3 regions of the Isoptericola sp. Y581 genome follow, and region 3 is predicted to be linked to each of the others. Evidence: predicted binding sites of a transcription regulator. Region 3 holds the regulator's gene; each other region holds the start of a gene.
The links. Region 3 encodes Rex, which represses fermentation and respiration genes when NADH is low (regulators of the CRP and FNR family bind a similar motif). Its sites were predicted from a motif close to CTTGTGAANNNNTTCACAAG; they were not measured.
Positions count from the first base shown of each region.

Region 1: the regulator Rex is predicted to act here: its motif matches at 2,559-2,578, upstream of pflB (formate C-acetyltransferase).
Region 2: the regulator Rex is predicted to act here: its motif matches at 1,856-1,875, upstream of mqo (malate dehydrogenase (quinone)).

Region 1 covers NZ_JCAIUK010000003.1:105,856-111,416, forward strand. Annotated here, with positions in the region: gene guaB1 (GMP reductase) at 1-527, opposite strand, end outside; gene dxs (1-deoxy-D-xylulose-5-phosphate synthase) at 603-2,495, shown strand; gene pflB (formate C-acetyltransferase) at 2,616-4,886, shown strand; gene pflA (pyruvate formate-lyase-activating protein) at 4,888-5,561, shown strand, end outside.
Region 2 covers NZ_JCAIUK010000006.1:148,136-153,696, reverse strand. Annotated here, with positions in the region: gene pntB (Re/Si-specific NAD(P)(+) transhydrogenase subunit beta) at 1-240, shown strand, start outside; gene mqo (malate dehydrogenase (quinone)) at 270-1,838, opposite strand; gene AC1C2W_RS12870 (maleylpyruvate isomerase family mycothiol-dependent enzyme) at 1,950-2,672, opposite strand; gene AC1C2W_RS12865 (pyridoxine/pyridoxamine 5'-phosphate oxidase) at 2,663-3,349, opposite strand; gene AC1C2W_RS12860 (TetR/AcrR family transcriptional regulator) at 3,346-3,963, opposite strand; gene AC1C2W_RS12855 (GNAT family N-acetyltransferase) at 4,040-5,269, opposite strand; gene AC1C2W_RS12850 (MFS transporter) at 5,333-5,561, shown strand, end outside.
Region 3 covers NZ_JCAIUK010000004.1:321,203-326,763, reverse strand. Annotated here, with positions in the region: gene AC1C2W_RS10100 (acetoin utilization protein AcuC) at 1-148, shown strand, start outside; gene AC1C2W_RS10095 (hypothetical protein) at 269-709, opposite strand; gene AC1C2W_RS10090 (30S ribosomal protein bS22) at 1,217-1,315, shown strand; gene AC1C2W_RS10085 (HAD family hydrolase) at 1,459-2,262, opposite strand; gene AC1C2W_RS10080 (glutaredoxin family protein) at 2,298-2,576, shown strand; gene AC1C2W_RS10075 (redox-sensing transcriptional repressor Rex) at 2,595-3,263, shown strand; gene AC1C2W_RS10070 (YceI family protein) at 3,375-3,923, opposite strand; gene AC1C2W_RS10065 (MarR family winged helix-turn-helix transcriptional regulator) at 4,026-4,601, shown strand; gene AC1C2W_RS10060 (histidine phosphatase family protein) at 4,663-5,307, shown strand; gene AC1C2W_RS10055 (TlpA family protein disulfide reductase) at 5,307-5,561, shown strand, end outside.

The DNA.
Region 1 (5,561 bases), on a different contig from region 3:
CGCTCGAACGTCGCCTCGAGGCCGTCCGACTCCACCTGGGCGGCGTCGATCGCGACCAGGTCCTCCGACATCACCTGGTGCACCTGGGCGAACCGGTCGACGGCCGCGCAGTCGTGCTCGGTCACCACGCCCACGGGCTTGCCGTCGGCCACGACGACCGCCGCGCCGTGCGAGCGCTTGCCGAGCAGGGTGAGCACGGTCGAGACGGTATCCGTGGGGGCCACGACCACCGGCGTCTCGATCACCGGGTCCTTGGCCTTCACGTCGGCCACGACGTCCGCGATGACGTCGACCGGGATGTCCTGCGGGATGATCGCGATCCCGCCGCGGCGGGCGACCGTCTCCGACATCCTCCGCCCCGCGACGGCCGTCATGTTGGCCACGACCACCGGGATCGTCGTGCCGGTGCCGTCGTCCGTGGCGAGGTCGACGTCGAAGCGGCTGGTGACGTCGGAACGCGACGGAACCAGGAAGACGTCGCCGTAGGTGAGGTCGGTGGTGGGCTGCTGCCCGTCGAGGAAGCGCACGAGACCGAAACTACCGTGTGCGTCCGGCTCACGCGGAGCGCCTATTGTGGTGTGGCTATGAACGGAGAGGAACGCATGAGCCTGCTGAGCAACATCGGCTCGCCGGAGGATGTCCGACGGCTGTCACCGGAGCAGACCACGCAGCTCGCGGCGGAGATCCGCGCGTTCCTGGTGGACCGGGTGTCCCGCACGGGCGGGCACCTCGGGCCGAACCTGGGCGTGGTGGAACTGACGATCGCGCTGCACCGCGTCTTTGCCTCCCCGCGCGACACGCTGGTCTTCGACACGGGCCACCAGTCGTACGTGCACAAGCTCCTCACCGGGCGGCAGGACTTCTCGGCGCTACGGAAGTCGGGCGGCATGTCCGGCTACCCGTCGCGCGCGGAGTCCGAGCACGACGTGGTGGAGAACTCGCACGCTTCGACGGCCCTGTCGTGGGCCGACGGCGTCGCGAAGGCCAACGCCGTGCAGGGCCGCCCCGACAAGCACGTGGCCGCCGTCATCGGCGACGGCGCCCTCACCGGCGGCATGGCCTGGGAGGCGCTCAACAACATCGCCGCGTCCGCCGGCCGTCGCCTCGTGATCGTGGTCAACGACAACGGCCGCTCGTACTCGCCCACCATCGGCGGCGTGGCGAACCACCTCAATACGCTGCGCACCACCCGCGGCTACGAGGTGTTCCTCTCCTGGGGCAAGCGCACCCTGAACCGCAGCGGCGCCCCCGGGCGCTTCGCCTACGACTGGCTGCACGGGCTGAAGAAGGGCCTCAAGGACGTCGTCGCCCCGCAGGGCATGTTCGAGGACCTCGGGCTGAAGTACGTGGGCCCCGTCGACGGGCACGACGTGGCCGCGATGGAGCACGCGCTGCGCCGGGCCAAGGCCTACGACGGCCCCGTGATCGTGCACGCCATCACCGAGAAGGGGCGCGGGTACACCCCGGCCGAGGAGGACATCGCGGACCGGTTCCACTCGGTCGGGGCGATCCATCCCGAGACGGGCCTCCCGGTCGCGCCCAGCAGGTTCGGCTGGACCAAGGTCTTCGCAGACGAGATCGTCAAGATCGGGCACGCCCGGCCCGACGTCGTCGCGATCACCGCCGCGATGCTGCACCCCGTCGGGCTCGCGCCGTTCGCGCAGGAGTTCCCGGCGCGTACCTTCGACGTCGGCATCGCCGAGCAGCACGCCGCCACCTCTGCGGCGGGTATGGCGTTCGCGGGGCTGCACCCCGTCGTCGCCGTGTACGCGACGTTCCTGAACCGGGCGTTCGACCAGGTCCTGATGGACGTGGCCCTGCACAAGGCGGGCGTGACGTTCGTGCTCGACCGGGCGGGCGTCACGGGCGACGACGGCGCCAGCCACAACGGCATGTGGGACATGGCGATGCTGCGCATCGTGCCCGGCCTGCGGCTCGCGGCGCCGCGGGACGAGCCGACCCTGCGCGCCGCGCTGCGCGCCGCGGTGGACGTGGACGACGCCCCGACCGTCGTGCGCTACCCCAAGGGCGCCGTGGGCGACCCGATCCCCGCGCTCGAGGGGCTCGACGGCGTGGATGTCGTCGCCCGCCACGCCCCCGTCGCCGCGGACGGCCCGGACGGGCGCCGCGTGCTGGTGGTGGGTGTCGGCTCGATGGCACCCGCGGCGCTCGCGGCGGGGGAGTCGCTGGCCGCCCACGGGCTGGCGGCCGACGTCGTCGCGCCCACCTGGGTGATGCCGGTGCCCGAGGCCCTGGTGAAGCTGGCCGGCGAGCACGACCTGGTGCTCACGCTGGAGGACGGCGTGGTGGACGGCGGCATCGGCGCGATGGTGGCGCAGCGGGCGGCCGAGCAGGGCGTGCGCACGCCGTTCGTGCACGTGGGCCTGCCGGCGCGCTTCCTCGACCACGCCAGCCGCGACCAGATCCTCACGGCGCAGCGGATGCGCGCCGAGGACGCCGTGCGCGACGCGCTGGCGGCGCTCGCGCGCGGCTGACGCCGCCGCCCGGGTCTCGACCGACGAGGCGTGTGTCTGCGACGTCACAGCTCCTCGGCCTCGCTTGTGAAGGGGTTCACGATATCTTGAGGTCGTTGGCCCGACCCCGAGGAGCAAGGCATGACGATCGACGCGGCACCCACCACGACCGCCGGTGACACGACCGCCGCATGGCAGGGATTCACCCCCGGCCCGTGGTGCGACGAGATCGACGTGCGCGACTTCATCCAGCGCAACTACACGCCGTACACCGGCGACGACTCGTTCCTCGCGGGGCCGACGGAGCGCACCACCGGCGTGTGGGCGAAGCTCTCGGCGATGTTCCCGGCCGAGCGCGAGCAGGGCGTCTACGACGTCGACCCGCACACCCCGGCGGGCATCACCGCGCACGGCCCGGGCTACATCGACAGGGACGCCGAGCTCGTCGTCGGCCTGCAGACGGACGCCCCGCTCAAGCGCGCCATCATGCCGAACGGCGGCTGGCGCATGGTCGAGGGTGCCCTGCAGACGTACGGCTACCCGGTCGACGAGAACCTCCGAAAGGTGTTCACCGAGTACCGCAAGACCCACAACCAGGGCGTCTTCGACGTCTACCCGCCCGCCGTCCGCGCCGCGCGCAGTTCGCACATCATCACCGGCCTGCCCGACGCCTACGGGCGCGGCCGGATCATCGGCGACTACCGCCGCGTGGCCCTGTACGGAGTCGACGCGCTGGTCGCGGCCAAGAGGGTCGACAAGCTCGGCCTCGACGTGCAGCCGTTCAGCGAGGCCGTGGCGCGCGAGCGCGAGGACCACGCGGAGCAGATCCGCGCCCTCGGCGAGCTCAAGGAGATGGCCGCGTCGTACGGGTACGACATCTCGGGGCCGGCGACCACCGCCCGCGAGGCCGTGCAGTGGCTGTACTTCGGCTACCTCGCCGCGGTGAAGGAGCAGAACGGCGCCGCGATGTCGCTGGGACGCACCTCCACGTTCCTCGACGTCTACGTGGAGCGGGACCTGGCGGCGGGTGCGCTCACCGAGGAGCAGGCGCAGGAGATCGTCGACGACTTCGTCATCAAGCTGCGCATCGTCCGCTTCCTGCGCACCCCCGAGTACGACGCCCTGTTCTCCGGCGACCCGACGTGGGTCACCGAGACGATCGGCGGCATGGGGGAGGACGGGCGCCCGCTCGTCACGAAGAACTCCTTCCGCTTCCTGCAGACGCTGTACAACCTGGGGCCGGCGCCCGAGCCCAACATGACGGTCTTCTGGAGCCCGCGCCTGCCCCGCGGGTTCAAGGACTTCTGCGCCCAGGTCTCGATCGACACCTCGGCCGTGCAGTACGAGGCGGACGAGCAGATCCGGGAGGCGTGGGGCGACGACGCCGCGATCGCGTGCTGCGTCTCGCCGATGGCGGTGGGCAAGCAGATGCAGTTCTTCGGCGCCCGCGTGAACCTCGCCAAGACGCTGCTCTACGCGATCAACGGCGGCAAGGACGAGATCACCGGCAAGCAGGTCTCGCCCGCGTTCCCGCCCGTCACGCCGGGCCTGCCGCTCGACTACGACGACGTGCGCGCCCGGTTCGACCGGACCATGGACTGGCTGGCCGAGACCTACGTCCAGGCGCTCAACTGCATCCATTGGTCGCACGACAAGTACGCCTACGAGCGGCTCGAGATGGCCCTGCACGACAAGGACGTGCTGCGCACGATGGCCTGCGGCATCGCCGGGCTGTCGGTCGCCGCCGACTCGTTGTCTGCCGTCCGGTACGCCACAGTGACGCCGGTGCACGACGAGCGCGGGATCGTCGTCGACTACGAGACCGAGGGCGACTACCCGGCCTACGGCAACGACGACGACCGGGTGGACGCCATCGCCGTCGAGCTCGTCGAGTCGTTCATGGCCAAGATCCGGCGTCACCGTACCTACCGCGACGCCGTCCCGACCCAGTCGGTGCTGACGATCACGTCCAACGTGGTCTACGGCAAGAACACCGGGAACACCCCGGACGGCCGGCGTGCGGGCGAGCCGTTCTCGCCGGGCGCCAACCCGATGAACGGTCGTGACACGCACGGCATGCTCGCCTCGGCGCTGTCCGTGGCGAAGCTCCCGTACGACCAGGCGCAGGACGGGATCTCGCTGACCAACACCGTCGTCCCGGCCGGGCTCGGCCGCACGCGCGAGGAGCAGGTGGCGAACCTCGCCGGCCTGCTGGACGCCTCGGTCGGCGCCGACGGCTACCACATGAACGTCAACGTCCTCGTGCGCGAGACGCTCGAGGACGCGATGGAGCACCCGGAGAAGTACCCGCAGCTGACGATCCGCGTCTCCGGCTACGCGGTGAACTTCGTGCGGCTGACGCGCGAGCAGCAGCTCGACGTGCTGTCGCGCACCTTCCACGGGGGGCTCTGACATGACCACCGGCCCGGCGCTTCTGGCCGCCCCCTCCCGCCGCCGGGCCGGTGCCGGACTACGGGGGCTCGAGACGGCGGAGGTGGAGCGCCCCGAGCGGCTCGCGCTGATGCGCTCGGGCGAGCTCGGCTCGGTGCACTCGTGGGAGCTCGTCACCGCCGTAGACGGCCCGGGCACCCGCCTGACCGTCTTCCTCAGCGGCTGCCCGCTGCGCTGCCTGTACTGCCACAACCCCGACACCCTCGCGATGAAGGACGGCGAGCCCGTGCTCGCCGACGAGGTCCTGGCCCGGGTGGCGCGGTACCGCGGCATCTTCTCCGCGACCGGCGGCGGGCTCACCCTCTCGGGCGGCGAGGTCCTCATGCAGCCCGCGTTCGCCGCGCGCGTGCTGCGCGGGGCGAAGGGGCTGGGCGTGCACACGACCCTCGACACCTCGGGCTTCCTCGGCGCGAACGCGACCGACGCGATGCTGGAGGACACCGACCTCGTCCTCCTCGACATCAAGGCCGGCGACGAGGACACCTACCGCCGGGTCACGGGGCGGCCCCTGGCGCCGACGCTGCGCTTCGGCCGGCGCCTCGCCGAGCGCGGCGTGAAGGTGTGGGTGCGGTTCGTGCTCGTGCCCGGCCTCACGGACGACCGGGCCACCGTCGAGGCGGTCGCGCGCCATGCCGC
Region 2 (5,561 bases), on a different contig from region 3:
GTGGTGCTCGTCGTCGGCGCGAACGACACGGTGAACCCGGCCGCCCAGGACGCGCCGTCGTCGCCCATCGCGGGGATGCCGGTCATCGAAGCGTGGAAGGCGCGCGACGTGGTGGTCTTCAAGCGCTCGCTCGCCACCGGCTACGCGGGCGTGCAGAACCCGCTGTTCTTCCGGGAGAACACCCAGATGCTCTTCGGGGACGCCAAGGAACAGGTGGAGAAGATCATCCAGTCGCTGTGACCGTCAGACCCGTGAGCTCGCGCTGATCGTCAGAGCCGCGAGTCCGCCTGCGACTCGTACACCGCGGCGTCGAGCACGCCGTCGGCGTGCAGGTACGGCGTCGCGTCCGGGACGGGCGTGGCGTCGATCGTGCTGGCGTCGCCGGGGACGTCGTCGATGCTCGGCATCACGGACGCGAGCTCGGAACGCCACTTGGTGAACCGGAACGGGAAGCACTTCTCGAGCAGGTCGACCATGGCGGACGCGGCGGTCGATGCGCCGGGGGAGGCGCCCAGCAGGCCTGCGATCGAGCCCTCGGCGCCCGTGACGATCTCGGTGCCGAACTGCAGCACGCCCTTGCCGCCGGCGTCGCGCTTGATGACCTGCACGCGCTGCCCGGCGGTGAGCTTCTCCCAGTCCTTGGGGCGTGCGGCCGGCATGAACGCCTGCAGGGCCTGGAACTTGGTCTCCGGGGACGCCGCGAGCTGGCCCACCAGGTACTGGGTGAGGTCGAGGTTCTTCAGCCCCGCGCCGAGCATCGACGTGAGGTTGTGCGCCCGCAGCGAGGTGATCAGGCCCAGGTACTTGCCCTGCTTGAGGTACTTGGGGCTGAAGCCGGCGTACGGGCCGAACATGAGGTAGGTCTTGCCGTCGACCACGCGGGTGTCGAGGTGCGGCACCGACATCGGCGGCGCGCCGACGTCGGCTTTGCCGTAGACCTTGGCCTGGTGCTGCGCCACGAGCTCCGGGTCGGAGGTGCGCAGGAATTCGCCCGAGATGGGGAAGCCGCCGAAGCCCTTGATCTCCGGGATACCCGCGGACTGCAGCAGCGGCAGCGCGCCGCCGCCCGCGCCGACGAACACGAACTTGGCGGTGACGGTGCTGGTGCGGTCGACGGCGTTCCAGGAGCGGTCCTTGACGCGCAGGCGCCAGCGGCCGTCCTTGGTGCGCTTGAGGGTCTTCACCTCGTGCTGCAGCGTGAGCTCCGCGCCGTTCGCGACGAGGGCGTCGACGAGCTGGCGGGTCAGGTTGCCGAAGTCGACGTCGGTGCCCGAGGTCGACCGGGTGGCGGCGATCGGCTCGTCGGCGTCGCGGTCCGCGGTGAGCAGCGGCGCCCAGCGGCCGACGGTGGCGCGGTCGGTGCTGTACTCCAGGTCGCGGAACAGCGGGTGCACGCGGAGGGCCTCGTGGCGCCGGCGCAGGTAGTCGACGTTCTTCTCGCCCCGCACGAACGTCATGTGCGGCGTGCGGCTGAGGAACGAGTCGTCCTTGAGGCGGCCGGTGGCGAGCAGGTGCTGCCACAGCTCACGAGAGATCTCGAACTGCTCGTTGATCGCCACCGCCTTGGTGATGTCGATCGAGCCGTCCTTGCGCTCCGGCGTGTAGTTCAGCTCGCAGAGGGCGGCGTGCCCGGTGCCGGCGTTGTTCCAGGGGTTGGAGGACTCCTGGGCCACCTCGTCGAGCCGCTCGTAGATCCGGATCGACCACGTCGGCTCGAGCTTCTGGAGCAGCGTGCCGAGAGTGGCACTCATGATCCCGCCGCCGATGAGGACGACGTCGACGTCGTCCCCTTGCGGGGTCACCTGGGCCGGGAGACGGGTCGTAGCACGCGAAGTCACCGGCCCACCATACGTCGTGCGTGAAAACTGTCACAAACAGTGAGAGCAACCTCACACAGGCCTGTGACCTGCAGTGATGTAGGTCACATCAGCCTCGGATGACGGGCCAGGTCAGGGCGTCGGGGCGGTCGACGACGGCCACGGCCCGAGCTCCGGCAGCGGCACCGCGGCGCCCTCGCGAGCGGCCGAGACCGGCCCGCCCGCCTCGCGTCCGGCGAGCCAGGCGGCGACGTCGCGCATGTCGCCGACGAGCTCGACGCGCGCGCCGGCGCCCTCCGGCAGCCGGATCGACAGGAAGTCGCGTAGGTGCGCGCAGAACGCGTCGTCCCACGTGTCGTATCCCAGGGCCGACGACCCCAGGCCTGCCGTCGCGTCCACGGCGTGGATGCGCGCCTCGCGCCACCAGGCGAGCAGCGCGTCGGCGAGGGTGCCGTCGCGGTACGCGACCGGCGCCGACCAGAGCCCGTCGCCCGGCTCCGGCCAGGCGGCGGCGGCGCGGGCGCGTGCCGCGGAGAGTGCGGCGACGTGCTCGGGCATCGAACGCCTCGCCCCCGCCTCGATGCCGGCGTCGCGCCCGGCCCTGCCGCCGTCGTAGGGAGCGACCTTCTCGCCGCGGGCGGCGAACTCCGCCTGGCGGGCGAGCGCGGAGGCGACGTTCGCGACGTGCGAGAGCACGTGCCCGCGGGTCCAGCCCTCCAGCGCAGACGGCTGCGCGCCGCCGTCATCGGGGAGCGTCTCCGCGACGGCGATCAGCGCGCCGAGCGCGGCGTCGGCGTCGGACAGCGCGTGTGCGAGGGCGGCGTCGATCCCGACGTCGGGGCGGTTCACGGCCACAGCAGCTCCTTGGTCCAGGCGGGGGCGATGTCGTTCTCGGGGTTCGGGGTGCTCGCGTAGCGCAGGCGGGACTGCCCCGCGTCGTCGCTCGCCTGCCAGAACTCGACCGAGGCGGGCGCGAGTACCCAGGAGGTCCAGGTGGGCGCCGTGAGCTCGGGGTCTGCCTGTGCCTCGGCAAGCCGGTCGGCGAACGTCGACCAGTACTCCTGGCGCGAGCCGAGCGGCTCGCTCTGGTGGCCCACCAGACCGGCGGCGCGCGACCCGTCCGGACGTGCCCGGAAGTCCGCGCCGCCCGCCTCCGGACCTGCCGACGTGGCGCGGCCCGTGATGCGCACCTGGCGCCCGAGCTCCCGCCAGAAGGTGGTGAGCGACGCGTGCGGGTTCGCCGCAAGGTCGCGGCCCTTGGGGCTGGACCCGTGCCCGGCGAACCACCAGCCCTCGCCGGTGACGTCCTTGATCACGAGGGTGCGGGCGTGCACGCGGCCCTCGGCGTCCGCCGTGGACAGGGTGGCGGCGTGCGGGGCGCCGATCCCGGCGTCGAGGGCGTCGTCGAACCAGCGCGCGAACATCTCCTGCGGCGTGGCGGGCGCGGTGGCGAGGTCGTCGAGGTCGACGCCGAACGGCGGCAGGCCGGGCGGGAAGGTGGGCAGCGCGCGCAGGCGCTCACGGAAGGTCATGCGGTCTCCTGTCGTGCGGTGTCGTGCGGTGTCGTGTCGTGTCGTCCCGTGTCCGCCAGGATCGTGACGAACCCGCGGACGGCGGCGCGCATGGCCTCCGGGTCGCCGGTGGCGCGGGCGAGCACGTACCCGCCCTGCACGACGGCGACGGCGGCGTGCGCGCGGTCGCGGGCGTCGTCGTCGGGCAGCCCGGCCTCGCGGAGGGTGGCCGCGACGGTGTCGAGCAGCCGGACGAAGTAGGCGGTGACGACGTCGCGCAGCCCGTCGTCGTCCATGACCGCCTGGTCGCTGGTGAGGCGGCCGACCTTGCACCCGGCGAGGGCGTCGCGGGGCCGCTCGACGTAGGCGATGACGCGATGGAGCGCATCGCCGATGTCGGTGGTCCCGTCGCCCTCCAGGTCGCGTCGCGCCGCGGTGAGAGCCTCCTCGACGGTGGCGCCCACGGCGGCGACGGCGAGGTCGTGCTTGGTGGGGAAATGGTGGTAGAGGCTGCCCTGCCCCACCCCGCTGGACTGCAGCACCTGGCGCGGGCTGGTGGGGCCCACCCCCTGTGCGGCGAACATCTCCTGCGCGGCGGCGACGAGCCGCTCACGCGCGTCGGTCGATGTGCTCATGACATCCAACATACCTACCTCTAGGTACGTTGGCTAGGGCCAGCCTGAGACGGACCCGCGGCGCGGTCGGAACGGGTCAGAAGTAGTCGCGCACGTGCACCTGGCGCCCGCCCCACAGGGCGTCCCACACGGCGTCGTGCCCGGCGGGCCCGGTGAGCCCGCCCGCGAGCCGCAGGTTCGCCGTCGACTGCGCGCCCGCGTAGGACTGCGCCAGCCCGGCCGAGGTGAAGGTGGGCCGGTCGCCGGTGCTGGCGTCGGCGTCGGGCACGACGCGCGCGCGCCCGTCCGCGACGTCCAGGGTCCAGGCCCCCTCGAGGTCCGGGGTGCGGGGGTCGGCCACGGCGAAGGGCACGCGGGCGCTGACCGGCGCGAGCCGCGCCGCCCCGAGCGCGCCGGCCACGTCGAGCAGGCGCAGCATGTACGGGCGGCTGCTCGTGGTGGCGGCGTGGTCGGGCAGCACGAGCCGTGACACGTCGGCGCCGGACCAGGAGCCCGACGTCGCGAGCTGCACGCCGCCGGCGACGGACGCGAACGAGCCGAGCACCCGCCACAGGGCGCGGGCCGCGTCGGGGTCGAGGGCGACGAGGTCGTCCACCTCGATGGTGTTCGTCCGGTCGTACCCGGACCCGCGGGACCAGCTCGCGAAGCCGAGCACCTGCTCACCCGGCCCCGCGCCGGCGACGGCGAGGCTCACGCCCGTGTAGTCGGCGTCGGGCCCGACCATGTCGCCCGGCTCCATGGCGAACGGCGGCTCGGCGCGGGACAGGGACCCGTTCTGCGCACGGGCCCAGGTCTCGTACACGCGGGCGATCGCGGGCACGTCGGTCGCCGTCGCGCGCCGGGCCCGCACGCCGTCCGCCGGTGTGCGCACCGTGGCGAGCGCCGACATCGGGACGTGGACGTCGTCGAACGAACCGACCACCTCGTACCCGAGGCTGCGGTAGACCCCCGCCGACGTCGGGTAGAGCGTCGAGATCAGGTCGCCCTGCGCGCGGGCCTCCGCCAGGGCCGCGGCGACGAGCGGACGCAGGAGGCCCTCCCCGCGTCGCTCCGCCGCGATCGTGACGCCCGCCAGGCCGGCGGTCGGGACTCGCGCGGCGTGGAACCACGAGGTGAAGGACCGCACCCCCAGCTCGGCGACGAGCTCGCCGTCGTCCGTCACCACCCACGGCCGGCTGTTCGGCGCGGGCCAGGCGTCGGGATCAGGCGCCGGCGCCGGGCGGGTGGGGACGCCGAACGCCTCGGCGCCGAGGCGGCGGGCGGCGGGGACGTCGGCGAACGTGCTGCGGCGGATCTCGAGGGTCACGACGGCGACGCTAGCGCGGCCCGGCCAGGGCGTCACCGCGATTTGCACCGTAGCGTGGTCCGCGTGGCCGTGACCTCGCTGCAGCGGCGCGTGCTCGTCGTCGCGATCCTCGCCTCGTTCGTGTCGTTCCTCGACGGCACCGTGGTGAACGTCGCGCTGCCCGCCATCGGGGACGAGCTCGGCGGCACCGGCGAGGCGCGGCTCAGCCTGCAGCAGTGGGTGGTGGACGGCTACCTGGTCACGCTCGGCTCGCTCATCCTGCTCGCGGGCTCGCTGTCGGACCTGTACGGGC
Region 3 (5,561 bases):
CGACCCGGCCGAGCGCCTCGGCAGCGGCGATCCCGAGTGGCATCCCTGGGCCGAGGGCTACGACCCCGCCGATCACGTCGACCGCGCGATCCTTGCGACGCGCAAGCACGTCTTCCCAACATGGGGCCTGGACCCGTACCGCGACTAGGGTCTGTTTCAGAACCCCCGGCGCCACAGCCCCAAACTGACCGATTCTGAGCGCGTCAGTATCGGGTCCTGGAGGTTTCGAAACCTCTCTCAGCCTGCAAGTTCCCGGCCGTGCGTGCACCTACGCGCTCTCGCCTGCGATCGTGAGTTCGTTGGAGCGGACAACGGCACCCTCGTTCTCCGTGATCTCGACAGTCAGCACAGCACCATCAGGAACGTCGTCGGGCACCGCTACTTGCATCTGAAACACGCCCGAGTCCGTCGCAACGAGCTCATCAGCAACCTTCGGCGCGGGCCGTGCCTCCCTGTCGACGAAGAGTTGCGCCTCCGTGATTCGCATCGGCCGCTCCGAGTCACCAGTTCCGGTGTCGTCGCAGCCAACCACCATTGCGGTGCCTTGGAGCGTCACAAGCTCACCCGGGGCGGCCGCTTGCTTGGACCATGAGAGCTCGGGTGCAGCGCAGGAGGCGGACCCCGCGGGATCATCGCTCGCGCAGCCGGTCACCGTCGCCAGAACTATCGCACCGACCGCGGCTGCCGTCAGCGAGCCCCCATGCCTCATGGTCGGACAGTCTGCCACCAGCAAAGCACGCTGGCCGAGGGTCTGCCGGGCTTCGTGTCCATCCTTGACCCGGCCTACGGTCAGCGCCATGCGTTGCGACGGCGGGCCGCTTGCCCGGGCTCAGGTAAAGGTCGAAGCGCCGCGCCCAGTCCCTCGCGGCGGCTCGACCGCCACTGCCCGCTGCGCAACAGGCGGCAACCGACGTCGCCTACCACCCGGAGGGAGGCTCGAGCGACGCGGACAAGCTGGCGCTCCTGGCGTCCGCGAACGTGCGCACCCGGGCGCGGCGTCCGGGACCGGGGGAAGCCTCAGTTCCGGACGCAGGTGATCGTGTCGCACCGCCGCCCGGTGGGTGCACGAGTCCCGACCCGGATCAGGCCGGTCCGGCGGCCCCGTGTCATCGGGTACCCTGGGAGACGGACTTTTTCGCGTTGGTCGGCTGCGTCTGGAGACAGGCCCCGTGGGACCAACCGTGCTCCACCTACCGACCAGCATTGTGAGGACCTCATGGGCTCCGTCATCAAGAAGCGCCGTAAGCGCATGGCGAAGAAGAAGCACCGCAAGCTGCTTCGCAAGACGCGTCACCAGCGCCGCAACAAGAAGTGACGTCGCCCCCGCCGGTAGGCGGGGCGGCACGCACCGAGCCCGGACCCTCCTCGAGGGTGCCGGGCTCGTCGCGTCTCATCACCGCCGGTTGAGCCTGTCGAAACCCAGATCGGGGTCTCGACAGGCTCGACCGGCGACCGTGGTCAGCGACCCTGCAGGCGGCGGCTGATGCTGCGCAGCACCAGGCCGACCACCCAGGCGGCGCCGGCCCAGGACGCCGTCTTCATGCCGCGCCCGGCCACCCGCCGTCCGCGGCCGCGGAACTCGCGGATCGGCCAGCCCACCTCCTTGGCGTGCCGGCGCAGCCGCGCGTCGGGGTTGATGGGGCACGGGTTCCCGACGGCGCGCATCATCGGCAGGTCGTTGAGCGAGTCGCCGTACGCGTAGGAGGCGCTGAGGTCGATGCCCTCGCGCTCGGCGAGCTCGCGCACCGCGGCGCCCTTGGCCTCGCCGTGCATGAGGTCGCCGACGAGCCTGCCGGTGTAGAACCCGCCTGAGTGCTCGCCCACGCTGCCGAGGCATCCCGTGGCGCCGAGGCGGCGGGCGATGAGCCCGCCGATCTCCACCGGGGTCGCCGTCACGAGCCACACCTGGTCGCCCGCGGCGAGGTGCTCGTCGAGCAGGCGCTTGGTGCCCGGGAAGATGCGCAGCTCCAGGACGGTGTCGTAGACCTCCTCGCCGACGGCGGTGATCTCGGCGACGGAACGGCCCGCGATGAGCGACAGCGCCCGGCTGCGTACCGACTCGATCTGGGTGCGCGACTCGCCGAAGATCACGTACTTCGCCTGGATGAGCGCGAAGCGCACCAGGTCGCGCGTGCCGAAGAAGCGCCGCTGATACAGGGCGCGGGCCAGGTGGAACGCGCTCGCGCCGCGGATGATCGTGTTGTCGACGTCGAAGAAAGCTGCTGCGCGCACCGGTGGTGACGACTCGGTGGGCGACGACATGCGGCCCACTGTATCGGCGCGGATACGCTGTGCTCGTGAGCAGTCCGCAGGGATCCGTCGACGAACCCCGAGTGCTGCTGTACACACGCGACGGATGCCACCTGTGCGAGGAGGCTCGGGCGGTGGTCGCGGACGTGTGCAGGGCGGCCGGGGAGGCATGGCGCGAGGTCGACATCGACGTCGACGACGTGTCGGGAGACGGTGACCTGGTGGAGAAATACGGAGACTACGTGCCCGTCGTCAAGGTGGACGGCGTGCAGCAGGGCTTCTGGCGGGTGGACGGCGCGCGGTTGGCGCGGCGTCTCGCGTCCTAGCCCGAGAAGGGAAACGGTGTGATCGAGCTCGGTGAGGCGACGGTGCCGGCGGCAACGGTGGCGCGGCTTCCGTACTACCTGCGCGCCCTGCGTGACCTGGCGGAGGCCGAGGTGACGACGACCTCGTCGTCGGAGCTGGCGGAGCGGTCCGGGGTCGGGTCGGCGCAGCTGCGCAAGGACCTGTCGTATCTGGGGTCGTTCGGCACGCGCGGCGTGGGCTACGACGTGCAGTCCCTGGCGCACTACATCGCGACCGCGCTGGGGTTGGAGTCGGAGCACCGGCTGGCGATCGTCGGCATCGGCAACCTGGGGCACGCCCTCGCGAACTACTCGGGCTACGCGGCCCGCGGGTTCCAGGTGGTCGCGCTGCTCGACGCCGACCCGCGCGTCGTGAGCGGTACCGCGGCGGGGCTGACGATCGAGCACGTGGACGCGCTGGAGGACGTGCTGGCGCGCACCGGCGTGTCGATGGTCGTGCTGGCGACGCCGGGGCCCGTCGCGCAGGGGATCGCGGAGCGGATCGTGGGCTGCGGCGTGCGCGAGATCCTCTCGTTCGCGCCGGTGGCGCTGCAGCTTCCCGACGACGTCGTCGTGCGCTCCGTGGACGTCGCCGGCGAGCTGCAGATCCTCGCCTTCCACGCCGCCGCCCGCGCGGCCACGAACGGAACGCCCAACGCGCCGAGATAGAGAAGGCGGACCCGCGAGATAGAGAAGCCGGGACGCGACCCCAGCCGGCTGGGGTCGCGTCCCGGCTTCTCTATCTCGCGGGTCCGCCTTCTCTATCTCGGCGGAAGGAGGTCAGTCCTGCTTGATGGCCGACACGTCGAGGGCGATCTTGACCTTGTCGCCCACGAGGACGCCGCCGGTCTCGAGCGTGGCGTTCCAGGTGAGGCCGTAGTCCTTGCGGGAGATCTCGATCTCGGACTCGAAACCGACGCGCGCGTTGCCGTCCGGGTCGGTCGCGGTGCCGGTGAACTCGATGGGCAGCTCGACGGTGTGGGTGACGCCATTGATGGTGAGGTCGCCGGTGATCGCGTAGTCGTCACCGTCGGTGGTGATGGCCTTCGAGGCGAAGGACCAGACCGGCTTCTCCTCGGCGTGCCAGAAGTCGGCGCTCTTCAGGTGGCCGTCGCGGCGCTCGTCGCCGGTGCTGACCGACGCGGCGTCCAGCTCCGCGTTGACGGCCGACGACTCGAGGTCGTCGCCCACGGTGATCGTTCCGGACGAGATCGCGATCGTGCCGCGCACCTTGGCGATCCCCGCGTGGCGCACCGCGAAGGACGCGGAGGAGTGGGCGGAGTCGATGGCGTAGGTGCCGGTGGTCAGGCCTGTGGGCAGCGCGGTCATGGTGTCTCCTCGGGGTCGGTCGTGCTGGCGATGTCACCAAGATAGTTGAGCGATCAACTATCTGTCACAGGGTGGAACGCCCTCGTCTCGTAACCTATTCCCGTGAGTGGGACGACGAGAGCGCGGCGGCGCGACGACGCGGACGGGCGCTGGCTGGACGAACAGCAGCAGTGGGAGTGGCGGCGGTTCCTCGAGGGGACGTCGCGATTCTTCGAGGCGCTCGGTGACGCGCACGACGAGGGCATGCCCGTGACCCTCGGCGAGTACCACCTGCTGGTGCAGCTGTCCGAGACGCCGGAGCGCACGCTGCGGATGTCGGCGCTCGCGGACTTCCTCGCACTCTCCCGCAGCCGGCTCACCCACGCCGTCGACCGGATGGAGTCGCGCGGCCTTGTGGTGCGCACCCCCGTGCCCGGCGACCGGCGCGGGGTCAACTGCGGTATGACGGACGCCGGGTACGCGGCGCTCGTCGACGCGGCCCCGGGACACGTCGCCGCGGTCCGGCGGCTGCTCGTCGACGTCCTCGAGCCCGCGGAGATGGAGGTGCTCGGGCGCGCGATGGCGAAGGTCGCGGCCGTCGCCAAGGGGCTCGACCCGGACGAGGTGCTCGCCACCGAACCGGGCGCCGCGGCGCCCGTCGCGGCCTCTTCCGGCGACATGCTCGACGCGGGGGCGTGAGCGCGGTCACGCCTCGCTGGACGGGACCTGAGCACGCCGTCCGTCTGGGACACTGGTGGGCATGGCCATCACCACCGTCCATCTCGTGCGGCACGGCGAGGTTCACAACCCGGACGGGGTCCTCTACGGGCGCATCCCCGGCTATCGGCTGTCCGAGCGCGGTCAGGCGATGGCGCGTCGCGTGGCGGACCACCTGTCGGGCACCGGTCGGGACATCGTCGCCGTCGTCGCCTCCCCGCTGCAGCGCGCGCAGGAGACCGCCACCCCGACCGCCGAGGCCTTCGGCCTCGACCTCGCCACCGACGACCGACTCGTCGAGGCCGGCAACCACTTCGAGGGCACGACGATCGGCAGCAACCCCGCGCAGCTCGCCCACCCCCGTTACTGGCGGTTCCTGTGGAACCCGGTGCGCCCGTCCTGGGGCGAGCCGTACGCCGACCAGGTCACGCGCATGCGCGCCGCCGTCGACGACGCGCGGCGCGCGCACGAGGGGCACGAGGTGGTGCTGGTCAGCCACCAGCTCCCGGTCTGGCTCACGCGCCGCTCGTACGACGGCCGCTCCCTGGCGCACGACCCGCGCCGCCGCGAGTGCGCCCTGGCGTCGCTGACGTCCCTGCGATTCGACGGCGAGACGTTCGTGGGCCTGCACTACAGCGAGCCGGCGGCCGACCTGCTCGCCGGCGCCGACCCCGTGCCGGGGGCGTGATGCGCAGCACCACGACCCCGCGCTCGCTCCGGCGGGCGGCAGCGGCGGCGGGCGCGCTCGTCGGCCTCACGCTCCTCGCCGGGTGCGGTGCGGAGGGCTCGGGGGCGGGCGACGTCGTCGGGCAGGGCTTCGTCTCGGGCGACGGCTCCGTGAAGCAGTGGGACGCGGGCGACCGCGACGACGCCGTGACCGTGCGGGGCACCACCTTCGAGGGCGACGACGTCAGCACCGACGACTGGCGTGGCGACGTCGTG